One region of the Virgibacillus byunsanensis genome, then DNA from elsewhere that is predicted to be linked to it. Evidence: riboswitches for the same ligand, from Rfam matches in the RefSeq annotation. Region 1 holds a riboswitch; the other holds the start of a gene.
The links. A riboswitch is a leader RNA that binds a small molecule or an ion and turns the genes downstream of it on or off. The one in region 1 is predicted to bind S-adenosylmethionine.
Positions count from the first base shown of each region.

Region 1 (6,271 bases):
TACTTGGTGCTGGTCTAGCTGCACAGAAATACATGCAGAAGCTGGAAAATGAACAGGAAATCCTGGTTAACCTAGCAGATATGACTGCTGAAGTGTACAATATGGAGTCAGCAATACTTCGTACAGAAAAAGCAATTAACAAAAATGGAGAAGATAAGAACAAACAAAAACTTCTTTACACCCAGGTATATGTACAGGAAGCATTCAACCGTATTGAAGCAGATGCGAAAGAAACATTAATCGCAGTTGAATCAGGTGATACACTACGTATGATGCTTTCATCTTTACGTAAACTTACTCGCCATACTCCGACTAATGTGATCGCGAAGAAACGTGAAATTGCTGCTAAAGTAATTGAAGAAGAAAAATATGTAGTTTAAAATAGAACAAAAGCGCAAGCGCCCGTTTAGCGACGTATGGGCTACGCCCGCGCATCGCGGGTGGGTCGACGTTGCCGCGCAAAGCGGCGAAGTTAGTCGATCTTCCTTAAAGGAAACACGAAGAGCGGTAGCGATTCGATGTTGACTTATCGTAAGGAGGATCAGGAAGCCCACTAACAGCACGGGCGCTGGCCGATGAAAACGCCACGTCCTTGAAAAAGAAAAGCGCTTTTTCTGCGTGCGATGCTTTTCAGGGGAGCTTTCCTTGTCCTGTGGCGTCATCGGCACTAGTACGTCCTGTACGTCGGAGCTGGACGTGGCTTAAGCAGTAAATAAATTATTTACAGGCTCCTATTTTTATAATTTCCTAGACAAAGAAAAAGCCTTAACCTTAGTCACTTTGCAGTGAAGGGTTAAGGTTTTTTAATGCGCAGGTAAAAGTTCACAACTATATAGACTAAAACCATACTATTTTTGTTATAATGAAGGTAGTTGTTAAATGAGTTAGGGAGGTATGCAGATGGAGTTAAAATTTTATTGGTACCCGAATTGTGGTACATGCAAAAAAGCTAAAAAATGGCTGGACGACCATCATATTGACTATAAGAGCATACATATTGTAGAGGATTCTCTCACGAAAGAAGAGTTGTTAGAATTAATAGCTAAGAGTCATCTTCCTGCTAAGAAGTTTTTTAATACGAGTGGAAAGAAATATCGTGAATTAAACATTAAGGATAAAATAAGAGATGCAAATACAGAGGAGATGGCTGAAATTCTAGCCTCTGATGGCATGTTAGTGAAACGGCCAATTGTAACTGATGGTCAAATAGTAACGGTTGGTTTTAAAGAAGAAACGTTTGACGAAATATGGGGATAAGAAATTAAGCTAAAATACTAGAAAAAAGTATATATACCTAGTATAGTAATAATGCAATTAATTAACGGAGGGATTTCAATGAGTTTACCAAAAGATTTATTATATTCAGAAGAACATGAATGGGTAAAAAAAGAAGACGGTAAAGTACAAATTGGCATTACAGATTTTGCACAATCTGAGTTAGGGGATATTGTATTTGTTGAGCTTCCAGAAGTGGGAGACGAAATTGAGGTAGATGAGCCTTTCGGAAGTGTAGAATCAGTGAAAACAGTTTCTGAATTGTATGCTCCAATTAGCGGCAAAATTGTAGAAACGAACGAAGAGTTAGAGGACAGCCCTGAATTTGTAAATGAATCTCCATATGAAAAAGCATGGATGGTTGTTGTGGAGCCATCTAATGAATCAGAACTTGATGAATTATTGTCTGCTGAACAATATCAAGAAGTTATTGAAGAAGACTAATACATGAATGAACAAATAAGAAGGCTGACTTACACCCTGTAAGTCGGCCTTCTTACTGATTAATGAGCAAATGGTAAATTTAATTTTAAATATGTAAGATATAGAAAAGCTGTTATTGCATAAACTAAAAAAGGGTCTAATTGGTGTGTTATATTAGATTTGCCATTTAGAAAAGAGTATAATTCGTTAAACGTTGCTTGTTATGTAAAGTAAGTTTTTTCTGATAGGGAGAGCTATGATATGGTGACAAATGATTTAGAAAAAGTTATCATTGTCGAAGGATTAACTGATAAAAAGCAGATCGAAAAAATAGTAACAGAAGATATTGAGATTATCTGTACAAATGGCACGCTTGGTGTTGAACGTTTTGACGAGCTGTTGGATTTGTATGATTTAGATAATAAAGATGTGTTTGTATTCGTTGATGAGGATAGCTCAGGGATTAAATTGCGTAAACAATTAACTAGAGAACTTCCACATGCTGAGCATATATATATAAGCAGTGAATATCGTGAAGTAGCAACAACTCCTGAACACATTCTTGCGACTGCTTTGGTAAGTAAAAGCATAGAAGTTAATCCGATATTTTTAATTTAGGGTGGTATTTTTGCAACAGATTACAGATCAAAAAAAAGAAAAGAGTAATTATTTATTATATGTCTATACACCATTTTGTGGTACATGCAGCTTAGCAAAATCAATGCTGGATAAAATTGAATCAGTACATGGGGAAAATATTTTTTATGAGATGAATGCTTCCTTGCACCCAGATTTTATGCAAAACAACCAAGTTGAAAGTGTACCATGCTTATTAATTAAGGAAGATAATCAGATCAAAGAAAAGATTTATGCCTTTAAGTCAATACCAAATATTTATAGCTATTTAATGAAATATAAACCGGAGTTATTTATAAACAATTAATTTCTGTTGTTTTGGAGTGTATATAAGTTGGACCTGTGAATAATTTATTAACTATGTTAGCCGTGTCCAGCTTCAGCGCCCAACGGCTAGTAGGCTTCCTGATCCTTCTTACGATAAGTCAACATCGATTCGCTACCTCTCTTCGTGTTTCCTTTATCTCATGCGGATAAGTCCAGCCCATACGTCGCTAAACGGGCGCTTGCGCTTTTGTTCTTGACAGATAAAATTGTCCGTGCTACTATTTATTTTATCGATTTTTAATTAAATATTTTTTATCTCTTATCTTGAGCGGTGGAGGGGCTGGCCCTATGAACCCGCGGCAACCTCAAACGATTTTTGTTTGAAAGGTGCCAATTCCTGCAAAGCGTTGCTTTGACAGATGAGAGAACGTAAAGACTACATATAATTACGTCTTTCTGTTCTCTTACAGAAAGGCGTTTTTTTTAGTTAGTTGGAAACAATAGTGTATGAAGGTGGGATACGCGTGATATCAATTGAGGGTTTAAGTAAATTTTTCACATCAAATAAAAATAAAATTACAGCTGTAGATGATTTAACCCTTGATATAAATGAAGGTGAGATATTTGGAGTGATCGGCTATAGTGGAGCGGGTAAAAGTACGTTTGTCAGGTTGTTAAACCGATTAGAAGAACCATCAGCAGGAAAAATCGTAATTGATGAGCAAGAAATTACTGCCATGAATTCGAACCAACTGCGCATAGCACGTCAAGAAATAGGCATGATTTTTCAACATTTCAATTTACTTTGGTCCAGAACCGTAAAAGATAATATTGCATTTCCCTTAGAGATTGCAGGTGTCTCAAGATCTAAACGCGAGGAACGTGTTCAACAGTTAATTGACCTAGTGGGGTTAGGTGGAAGAGAGAATGCGTATCCATCCCAGTTAAGTGGCGGACAAAAGCAAAGGGTTGGAATTGCCCGTGCATTAGCAAATAATCCAAAAGTATTACTTTGTGATGAAGCAACTTCAGCACTTGACCCCGAAACGACAAATTCGATTCTGGATTTGCTTGTGGATATTAATGAAAAGTTAGGCTTGACGATCATCCTTATTACACATGAAATGCATGTGATCCGAAAAATTTGCAATCAGGTGGCTGTAATGGAAGAAGGAAAGGTTGTAGAACAAGGTGATGTTCTTGATGTTTTCTTACGACCAAAACAAGTTGTAACAAAAAGATTTGTGGAACAGGTTATGGGGACGAATGAGGAAGATGATGGTGTGGCATACTTAATTGATATTTATGAGCGAGGAAAGCTTATTCGTCTCCATTTTGTAGGTGAAACAACAAATCAGGCTCTCATTAGTCAAGTTGCTAAAAAGTTTGCGATTGAGATAAATATTCTCCAAGGGAAAATCACACAAACACAGGCAGGGGCTTATGGTACTTTGTTTGTACAAGTTGATGGAGAGTCGAATGAGATTGATAAAGCAGTAGAATTTATTACGAATGAGACCTCAGTGGAATTGGAGGTGGTTCGTGATGTTGATGGAACTATTTCCTAATCTCAATACAGACGATTTGTGGACAGCTACGTTTGAAACGTTTTATATGACGATCATAGCAATTGTAGGTACTTTTATCTTAGGGATTGCACTTGGTTTACTCTTGTATTTAACAATGAAGGGGGGGATTTGGCAAAATAAAATTCTCAACTTTATCGTTGCAACATTTGTAAATGTGTTTCGCGCAATTCCATTCATTATTCTAATCTTACTGTTATTCCCGTTTACAAACTTTTTAATTGGAACGATTCGTGGACCCAACGCGGCTCTACCAGCTCTTATTATTGGTGCTGCACCGTTTTACGGGAGGTTAGTTGAGATTGCATTAAAAGAAATTGATAAAGGTGTAGTTGAGGCTGCAACGTCAATGGGAGCAAAAACACGCACGATTATTTTTAAAGTATTATTACCCGAATCAATGCCAGCACTAGTTTCGGGAATTACCGTTACAGCAATAGCCTTAATTGGCTATACAGCTATGGCAGGGGCGATTGGTGCTGGAGGTTTAGGAAGTTATGCATATTACTCTGGTTTTCAGCGTCGGGATTTTGATATTGTATTTATCTGTTCCATCGTTATTGTAATTATCGTGTTTATTTTTCAGTTTATTGGAGATTATATTTCTTCTAAATTGGACAAAAGATAATGTGGATAAGAATGGGTTAAAACCAATTTTTAAAATTATAAAAAACAAGGGGAGTTTTTAACATGAAAAAGATTTTAGCATTTGTTTCAGTATTATTTATTCTAGTACTAGCAGCATGTGGAGGAAATGATTCTTCAGGTGATGAGAATACTATCACAGTAGGTGCTTCTAGTGTACCACATGCGGAAATACTTGAAGAGGCAAAGCCTATTCTTGAAGAAGAGGGTGTTACACTCGAAATTGAACCGTATGAAGATTATGTGTTGCCAAATGATGACTTAGCTAGTGGAGAACTAGATGCCAACTATTTTCAACATATTCCATATTTAGAACAAACCATTAATGATACTGGTTATGATTTAGATTATATTGATGGTATCCATATTGAACCAATAGGTGTTTATTCTCAGTCTATTGCAGGCATTGATGAAATTCCAGATGACACAGAGGTACTTTTAAGCAATTCAGTACCTGATCACGGTCGTATTTTAGCATTGTTTGAAGATAAAGGCCTAATTAAACTTGATGAAAATGTAGAAAGAGAAACAGCAACTGTGGAAGATATAGTTGAGAATCCAAAGAACTTACAATTCTCACCTGATTATGATCCAGCGATGTTACCGGAGTTATATGAGACAGAAGAAAATACACTCGTTGTCATTAACACAAACTACGCTATTGGTGCTGAATTAAATCCTGTAGATGATGCTATTTTTATTGAGGGTAAGGAATCTCAGTATGTAAATGTTATCGCTGTTAAAACAGAAGATAAAGATAATGAAGCATTAAATACACTTGTAGAAGTTCTGCAATCGGAAGAAATTCAGGACTTTATACTAAAAGAATATGAAGGTGCTGTTGTACCAGTAAGTGGTGAATAGGACTTTTAGCTGAATTTTTAGCATTCCATAGTATATGCGAGCAATACGTTGAATGTTATTAAGAAGTGTTTAATATGTAAACTTCAGTCATTTATATGCAAATGCAGTCTTATTTAAGCGTTTATATCCGTTTTGTATTGGGAATTGTCCTTATGTTAGCATTATAAATGTGTTAAAAAACCGAAAGGATGATTCACTATTTTTAGTGGAATACAAATGAACTACACTCCAGAGATGGAGAAAGCAATGCAACAATCACACGGTATGAGCTTCGAGGAGTATGGACGTAAGTTAGAAAATCGAATTACGGTTGAAATGAGAAGACAACAAGAATATCGTGACTGCCAAAAGATGGTTGCTCAATTTGATAAACAAATCCATAAATAGAGAAAACAGATGCTGGTGCTGCTATTAAAGCACCAGCTTTTTTTGTTGTCTAGGAAATTATAAAAATAGGAGCCTGTAAATAATTTATTTACTGCTTAAGCCACGTCCAGCTCCAGCGGCCCAACGACTAGTGGGCTTCCTGATCCTCCTTACGATAAGTCAACATCGATTCGCTTAGCGAAGGAAGG
Region 1 covers NZ_JBHTKJ010000043.1:15,462-21,732, reverse strand. Annotated here, with positions in the region: gene ACFQ3N_RS14860 (acyl-CoA dehydrogenase family protein) at 1-380, shown strand, start outside; gene ACFQ3N_RS14855 (arsenate reductase family protein) at 901-1,257, shown strand; gene gcvH (glycine cleavage system protein GcvH) at 1,336-1,719, shown strand; gene ACFQ3N_RS14845 (toprim domain-containing protein) at 1,960-2,316, shown strand; gene ACFQ3N_RS14840 (thioredoxin family protein) at 2,327-2,641, shown strand; SAM riboswitch class I at 2,918-3,027, shown strand; gene ACFQ3N_RS14835 (methionine ABC transporter ATP-binding protein) at 3,126-4,169, shown strand; gene ACFQ3N_RS14830 (methionine ABC transporter permease) at 4,147-4,815, shown strand; gene ACFQ3N_RS14825 (MetQ/NlpA family ABC transporter substrate-binding protein) at 4,878-5,696, shown strand; gene ACFQ3N_RS14820 (hypothetical protein) at 5,913-6,083, shown strand.

Region 2 (6,271 bases), on a different contig from region 1:
TTCATCGAGTTCTAAAATTTCTTCCACGAGGGCTGAAGTGTTGATCGATTGTTGGTACGACTCTAGCGATGCTTTCATTTCAGCTTGATCATGTTCTGAATGATCGTCGTTTGAAATAGTGTACAAATGACGCTTTTGTTTTCGAAAATAGTCAATTAGATCTCGTTGAACTAATAGATATGCATAGTTCAGAAAGATTCGACCTTTGTCGTACTCAAATGTGTCTATTGCACGGTTAAAAGCAATCAGTCCAATACTGGTCTCATCACTACTCCATGTCACATATCGTTTACAAATATGTCCAACAACGTTAATTATATATGGTTTATAATGCCGAATTAATCTTTCTCGTTCTAAATCATTACCCTTTTTTATTTCTATCAGAGTTTCGTTTAGTTTCGAACTTTCCATGATGTCCCCCCTTTATAGAACTCTTGAGAATCAAAAGTTCTCTATTATATATCGGAGGCATATCGTCTTTAATAAAGGATAGCAACCATTTTTAATATGGATTACTATCCTTTATAGTTTCTTTTCTAATTGTTATGGTCTGCCTGATGTTTTTTCCTGTTTCTCTTTAACTTCTGCTCGCGTTTCTCCTTGCTTCTCTTCAGCTTCAACTTGTGCCTTTTGTTTTTCTTTAGCTTTTGCTTGTGCCTCTTCTTGTTTTTCTTCAGCTTTTACTTGTGCCTTTTCTTGTTTTTCTTCAGCTTTTACTTGTACCTCTTCTTGTTTTTCTTCAGCTTTTGCTTGTGCCTCTTCTCGTTTTTCTTCAGCTTTTACTTGTGCCTTTTCTTGTTTTTCTTTAGCTTTTGCTTGTGCCTCTTCTTGCTTCTCTTCAGCTTTTGCTTGTACTTCTTCAGACTTTTTAAGGGCTGCTAAGAATTTTTGCTCGGCCTTTTGTTGATTCTCTAATGCTTTCGCAATGCCAGCCTTTGCTTCTTCTGGAAGGTCTTCACGCTCGAGAAGTGCTTTTAGGTTTTCTGAACGTTTTTGACTATTTTTAACTACAGATTCTTCAACTGCGGATGTGTCTTCTCCAGCTTCTTGTGCTGTTTCCAGATCCTCTTCACTCTGTTTCAAATGCTCTTCATAATCTTCTAGTAACTCTTCTGCCTTTTCTTCATTGCCTTCTTCAAGAGACAATTCCGCTTCATTTATTCGATCATCCGCATATTCATCTTGAAGAAGTGCTTTTTCACTATTTTCTTCAGTTAACTCATATTCTGCTTCCTCTATTACACGAGAAGTATCATAGAGGTCTGAATTCGGATCAACAACTGATTCATCCTCAGCTGCATAAACGTTTCCTGCAAATAATAAAAGTAGACTAAGTGTAACACTAGATATAATCGTTTTCATTGTTATTCCACCTTTTTCTTAAAAGAATTGTACACTTTGTTTAAATTCCTTTATCAGTTCTTGGTTTATTTCATACCCTTCATGGGGGGTCATAAAAATTAAAATTCCAGTTTGTTCTTCTCCACTATTTAAATAAATATCAGTTCGAATGCTTTCTTTTCGATTCGATTTTAAGGAAAGATATTGCTCATCCTCCTCAATTGCATCGCTATTTCCAAAAGATGCTTTCAATTCACTTTTGATCTCATCTAATGACTTTTCATGCGAAACAGACGTCAAAATGGCTTTCACATTCTCATTTTGAAACATAATATTGTCTTTGTCTTTACTGGAGTTGTCTTGGAGTTGCCAACCTGGCGTTTGGATAACCTTAACTGTTTTGCTTTCATATAAGTAATTCTGTACTTCTTGCTTTTGCTCGTTGTTAATTTTATCATTTGGCTCTGTGCCTTCATTTCCATCATTTTGGCAAGCTACTAATAAGAATGAAACAACAAAAAATAATAGAATTATGCGTGTCCTATTTATCAATCTATCACCTCCATCCACTTTCTTATGACTTTTATTAAGAGAGAGGTTTATAGCATTGGTTCGACGGTAGCTGGCTGACATAGAAAAATCCTTAGCCCCTTTAGCTTTGCGTCATCATTTTTCAATGATTTTGCCTTTCTCTCTATTCACTTATCTATACGTAAGCTTGTTTAAAATTTGGGGGGGGGAATGCAAAATTATTTTAATTGCGATCTCAAAAGTACACAATTTTAAATTTGGATAGTAGTAATAACGGGCTATACTTTGTTTTAACCTTTCCTACCTGGGGAAAAAGTAGTCATTAGTATTTATGGAATTAAGTTAAGATACTGATTAACCCGGTATTATTGCTATTCTTAGAACGATTGCCGAAAACTTTTAAGTTATGCAGCAATAAAGTAACGACACAAATGCACACTCAATATAGCTTTATTTATATAAAGTGATGTCTCACAATGGTGTAAAATAGAAAATAGAGACTAAGTGATGGAATATTATAGAAGAGGCTACTGACCATACAGTCATTACCATTAAACTCCTTTTTGAGGCTCAAATCACTCTATAATAGTTCTTTAACCAAAACAATAATATACCAACAAAAATAACCACCAACTTAACATATAAATTGATGGTTATTAAGCTTACACCTAATACGAATAATAATTCGTTTCGCCCTCATTTCTATTATTTATTATTTCCAAAGTTATTATTTAATAGCTCATTTCTTATATCCTCTTCTGTCATTTTTTCTTCTTCATAATGTTCATCTTTCGTACCATTATCCGAATTCTCAAAACCCGGGTGGTGACAGACACCTGGAATTTATGAATCTCCTTAAAACTATCTATATACCTTTATATCCTTCTTCCAACGATCCTTATAAAAACCAATAACATCTATTTGGTCAAACCAGTACAAAATTTTCCCTTCTAAGTCTTCGGGAAATGAGCTGAAGGCGTGTGGATAGGTTTCCCTATTTTCAGATAAAGATACTGTTCCATCACTTGGCTTAAATTCAAAATCTGGTTAACCATAAGTAGTAAAAATTGGATAAGTACCTATACAATTTATTTGTCTTTATTCAATGACCTAATTAACAGAATCCCAGTGTGAACACCCCAGCATTCTGTTATTACTATTGTACTTGTTGATCATGCTTTTAACCGATAGTTCACGTTATGTTCTTTCAGTGTTTTGTCTTTTCCAAACAAAAAGTGTTTTTCCATGTCAGGAGAATATTTGGAGTTTATCGTTTTAATGCCCGTAGCTTCTGCAACCGCCCGTAGCATCGCTGGCGATGCCCCACAACACAATCCAATATAGTTTATTCCAATGTCTTTGGCTTCCTTTGCCCACTCAGCTAACTCATAACGATTATGATAAAGCGGGTCTAAAGAAGTCGGAAAAGTGGTTTCTAGAGGCAAATGACAACTGCATCCGCCATCAGGCAAGTTAAAAAATGTTGGACTCTCTTCTGTTGTGCGATATGGAACAGGCAACCCACCTACATAACCATCCACATGGTTGCGTATCTCAGCAAGGTATGGCTGCATCGTATCGGGACCGCGAAAACAATTCATTCCCACAACCAACGCGCCTTTTTCGGAAAGTATTTTACACGATTCCTCTACCGTGTGCCCATCTCTTAAAACATTTTCTCCCATTAAACCTAAAGTGATTACAGCTGGCAATCCTTGATTTTGAATTTCTTCCAATGCTATTACTGCTTCTTCATGGTAATAAAACGTTTCGCCATTAATATAATCGACGCCTTCTTCCTTGCACCATCCCACCATTTCAGAAAACATATTTCTAACTTTCTCTTTTGATTCAGAATCTTCCGGATCAAAAATATTCGTGTTGGATATATTGCCTGCTACCAATGCCTCTTCAATGGGATGTTCCTTCGCGACTTCTTTTGCTAATCGTATCGCGTTTCTGTTCAACGGTTCTAACAATTCCTCCTTACCAATGATACGCATTTTTTCTCTGTGGGCATTGTATGTAAAAGCCAGTACCACATCTGATCCTGCATTCATGTAATCACGATACGTTTGTTTAAGTGCTTCGGGATTATCCAATGCTACCTCTGGTACAAAAGTACCTGCTTGCAAATACCCCCTGCGTTCTAATTCAAATAAATAACCTTCTCCTGCAATAACTGTTCCGTCTTTTAGTCTTTCTTCCAAACTGCGTTTCATACAATTTTCCTCCCTCTTAAATTCTTTGTACCTTGCTTGAAATTATCTTTCAAAATGTAAAACCACTGCTTGTATAAAGAAGAGTTTACCAGTTTCCTGATAGCCATTATCAAATATTAGTTTTGTGTAAAATCAAAAACCCCTCTTCATTGGAAAAGAAGAGGGGTAACTAAGCAATGTCCACTCTTCTTATCTCCCAAGCATACGCTTGCTGGAATTAGCACAGTACTTAAAAAGCCTGCTGCCGAGGTTTCATGGGGCCAGTCCCTCCACCTCTCTGGATAAGAAAGTATTGATATTAAATTTTAACTTAAACCATAATATACACCTATCTACATTTTCAGTCAACTGCGGTGAATTAAAAATCAAAACTCCCTAATTTATCACCCTGGGATTCATATCCTTTCATATATTTGATCCGGCGCTGGGCGGAAGTGGCATTTACCTGTTCATCAGCATGGTATGAAGAGCGGACCATCGGGCCTGATTCACAATGTGTGAAGCCTTTAGATAAGGCAATTTCTTTTAGTTCAGCAAATTCATCCGGGTGATAATAACGTTCGACATTCAGATGTTTTTTTGTTGGCTGCAGATACTGACCAATCGACATAATGTCAACATGATGAGCCCTTAAATCATCCATTGTTTCAATAATTTCTTCTTTTGTCTCTCCAAGACCAACCATGATACTTGATTTTGTTGGCGTATTTGGTGCTATTTCTTTGACACGCTCGAGTAATTGTAGTGAACGATCATACATGGCGATTGCACGTACTTTTTTTGTCAGGCGACGGACGGTTTCCACATTGTGGTTAAAAATATCCGGTCCGCTGTCCATTAGTGTATGCAGACTTTCGTAATCGCCTTTCATATCAGAAGGAAGGATTTCTACTGTTGTACCTGGCATTTTCCGACGGATAGCCCTTACTGTTTCAGCAAATACTCCAGCTCCCCCATCTTTTAAATCATCCCGTGCCACAGCAGTCACCACGGCGTGCTTCAATTCCATAATTTCTACGGATTCCGCTACACGTTCTGGCTCGCCCCAGTCAAGTTCGTTTGGTAGTCCGGTTTTAACAGCGCAAAAGCGACAGCCACGTGTACATGTATCCCCAAGAATCATAAATGTTGCTGTTTTACGTTCACTCCAACATTCATGAATGTTTGGACATTTTGCTTCTTCACAAACTGTGTTTAAGTTTTTTTCTCGCATTAATTTTTTCAAACGGTTGTAGGACTTATTTGTATTAAGTTTTACTTTCAACCATTCGGGTTTCCTTACGTGCTCATAATTTTTAGCCATCTGCACAAAACTCCTTTAATTATCGAGAATAGTTCCATTTTGCGTTTCTGTACTTGGTTTCTGCTAAATCAGTTACTTCTGACATTTGTTCCTCTGAGAGTCTGAACGGTTCCAATTCAATATTCAATCCTCTTTCAAATCCTTTTTTGAAAGCGGTTTTTACATCATCAAAGGTATACGGCTGTTTTGACACTCTGTTAATCGTGACTGCTTTGTCACCAAAAGCTCGTCTGGTCCGCTCTTTGACCCGCTCATTTGGGTAGATAAACAAATCAAATAATTTTATTTCATCCACATCCAACGGAACAGAACCGTGCTGGAGGATAATGCCTTTTTTTCGAGTTTGAGCGCTACCTGCAGCTTTTTTACCCTCAATAACTAACTCATACCAGGAAGGTTCTTCAAAGCAGACAGCCGAGTCGTTCGTCTGTTTTCCTTTTGGAATTGAAAAATCTGCATGAATTCCAAGTTCATTAAACCCTTCTAGCAAGCCTTTCGAAATAACCATATAAGCTTCTTTAATTGAACTTGGCATTCTTGGATGATCCTCAGAAACGAGCACACTGTATGTAAGCTCTTGGTCATGGAGAACGGCGCGACCACCCGTCTGTCGACGTACAAGTTCAATTCCGTGCTTTTCGACGCTTTTAACATCAATCTTTCCACTTACTTTTTGGAAATAACCGACGGAAATACCGGCGGGTTTCCATCCGTAAAATCGTAAGACTGGCGGTATTTTTCCTTCACTATGCCAATCAAGCAGGATTTCATCCATAGCCATATTAAAGGCGGGGGTACAATAACCTGAGTCAATAAAATACCATGTTTCTTTCATTCATGATGACCTCTTTTCTAATGATCAGCTTTCTGAAAA
Region 2 covers NZ_JBHTKJ010000012.1:16,743-23,013, forward strand. Annotated here, with positions in the region: gene sigI (RNA polymerase sigma-I factor) at 1-411, opposite strand, end outside; gene ACFQ3N_RS05300 (DUF5667 domain-containing protein) at 544-1,362, opposite strand; gene ACFQ3N_RS05305 (hypothetical protein) at 1,381-1,893, opposite strand; cyclic di-GMP riboswitch class I at 1,956-2,038, opposite strand; gene ACFQ3N_RS05310 (homocysteine S-methyltransferase family protein) at 3,045-4,094, opposite strand; SAM riboswitch class I at 4,281-4,382, opposite strand; gene lipA (lipoyl synthase) at 4,453-5,397, opposite strand; gene ACFQ3N_RS05320 (lipoate--protein ligase family protein) at 5,417-6,232, opposite strand.
Region 2: another riboswitch for S-adenosylmethionine. It lies ahead of ACFQ3N_RS05310 (homocysteine S-methyltransferase family protein); the one in region 1 lies ahead of ACFQ3N_RS14835 (methionine ABC transporter ATP-binding protein).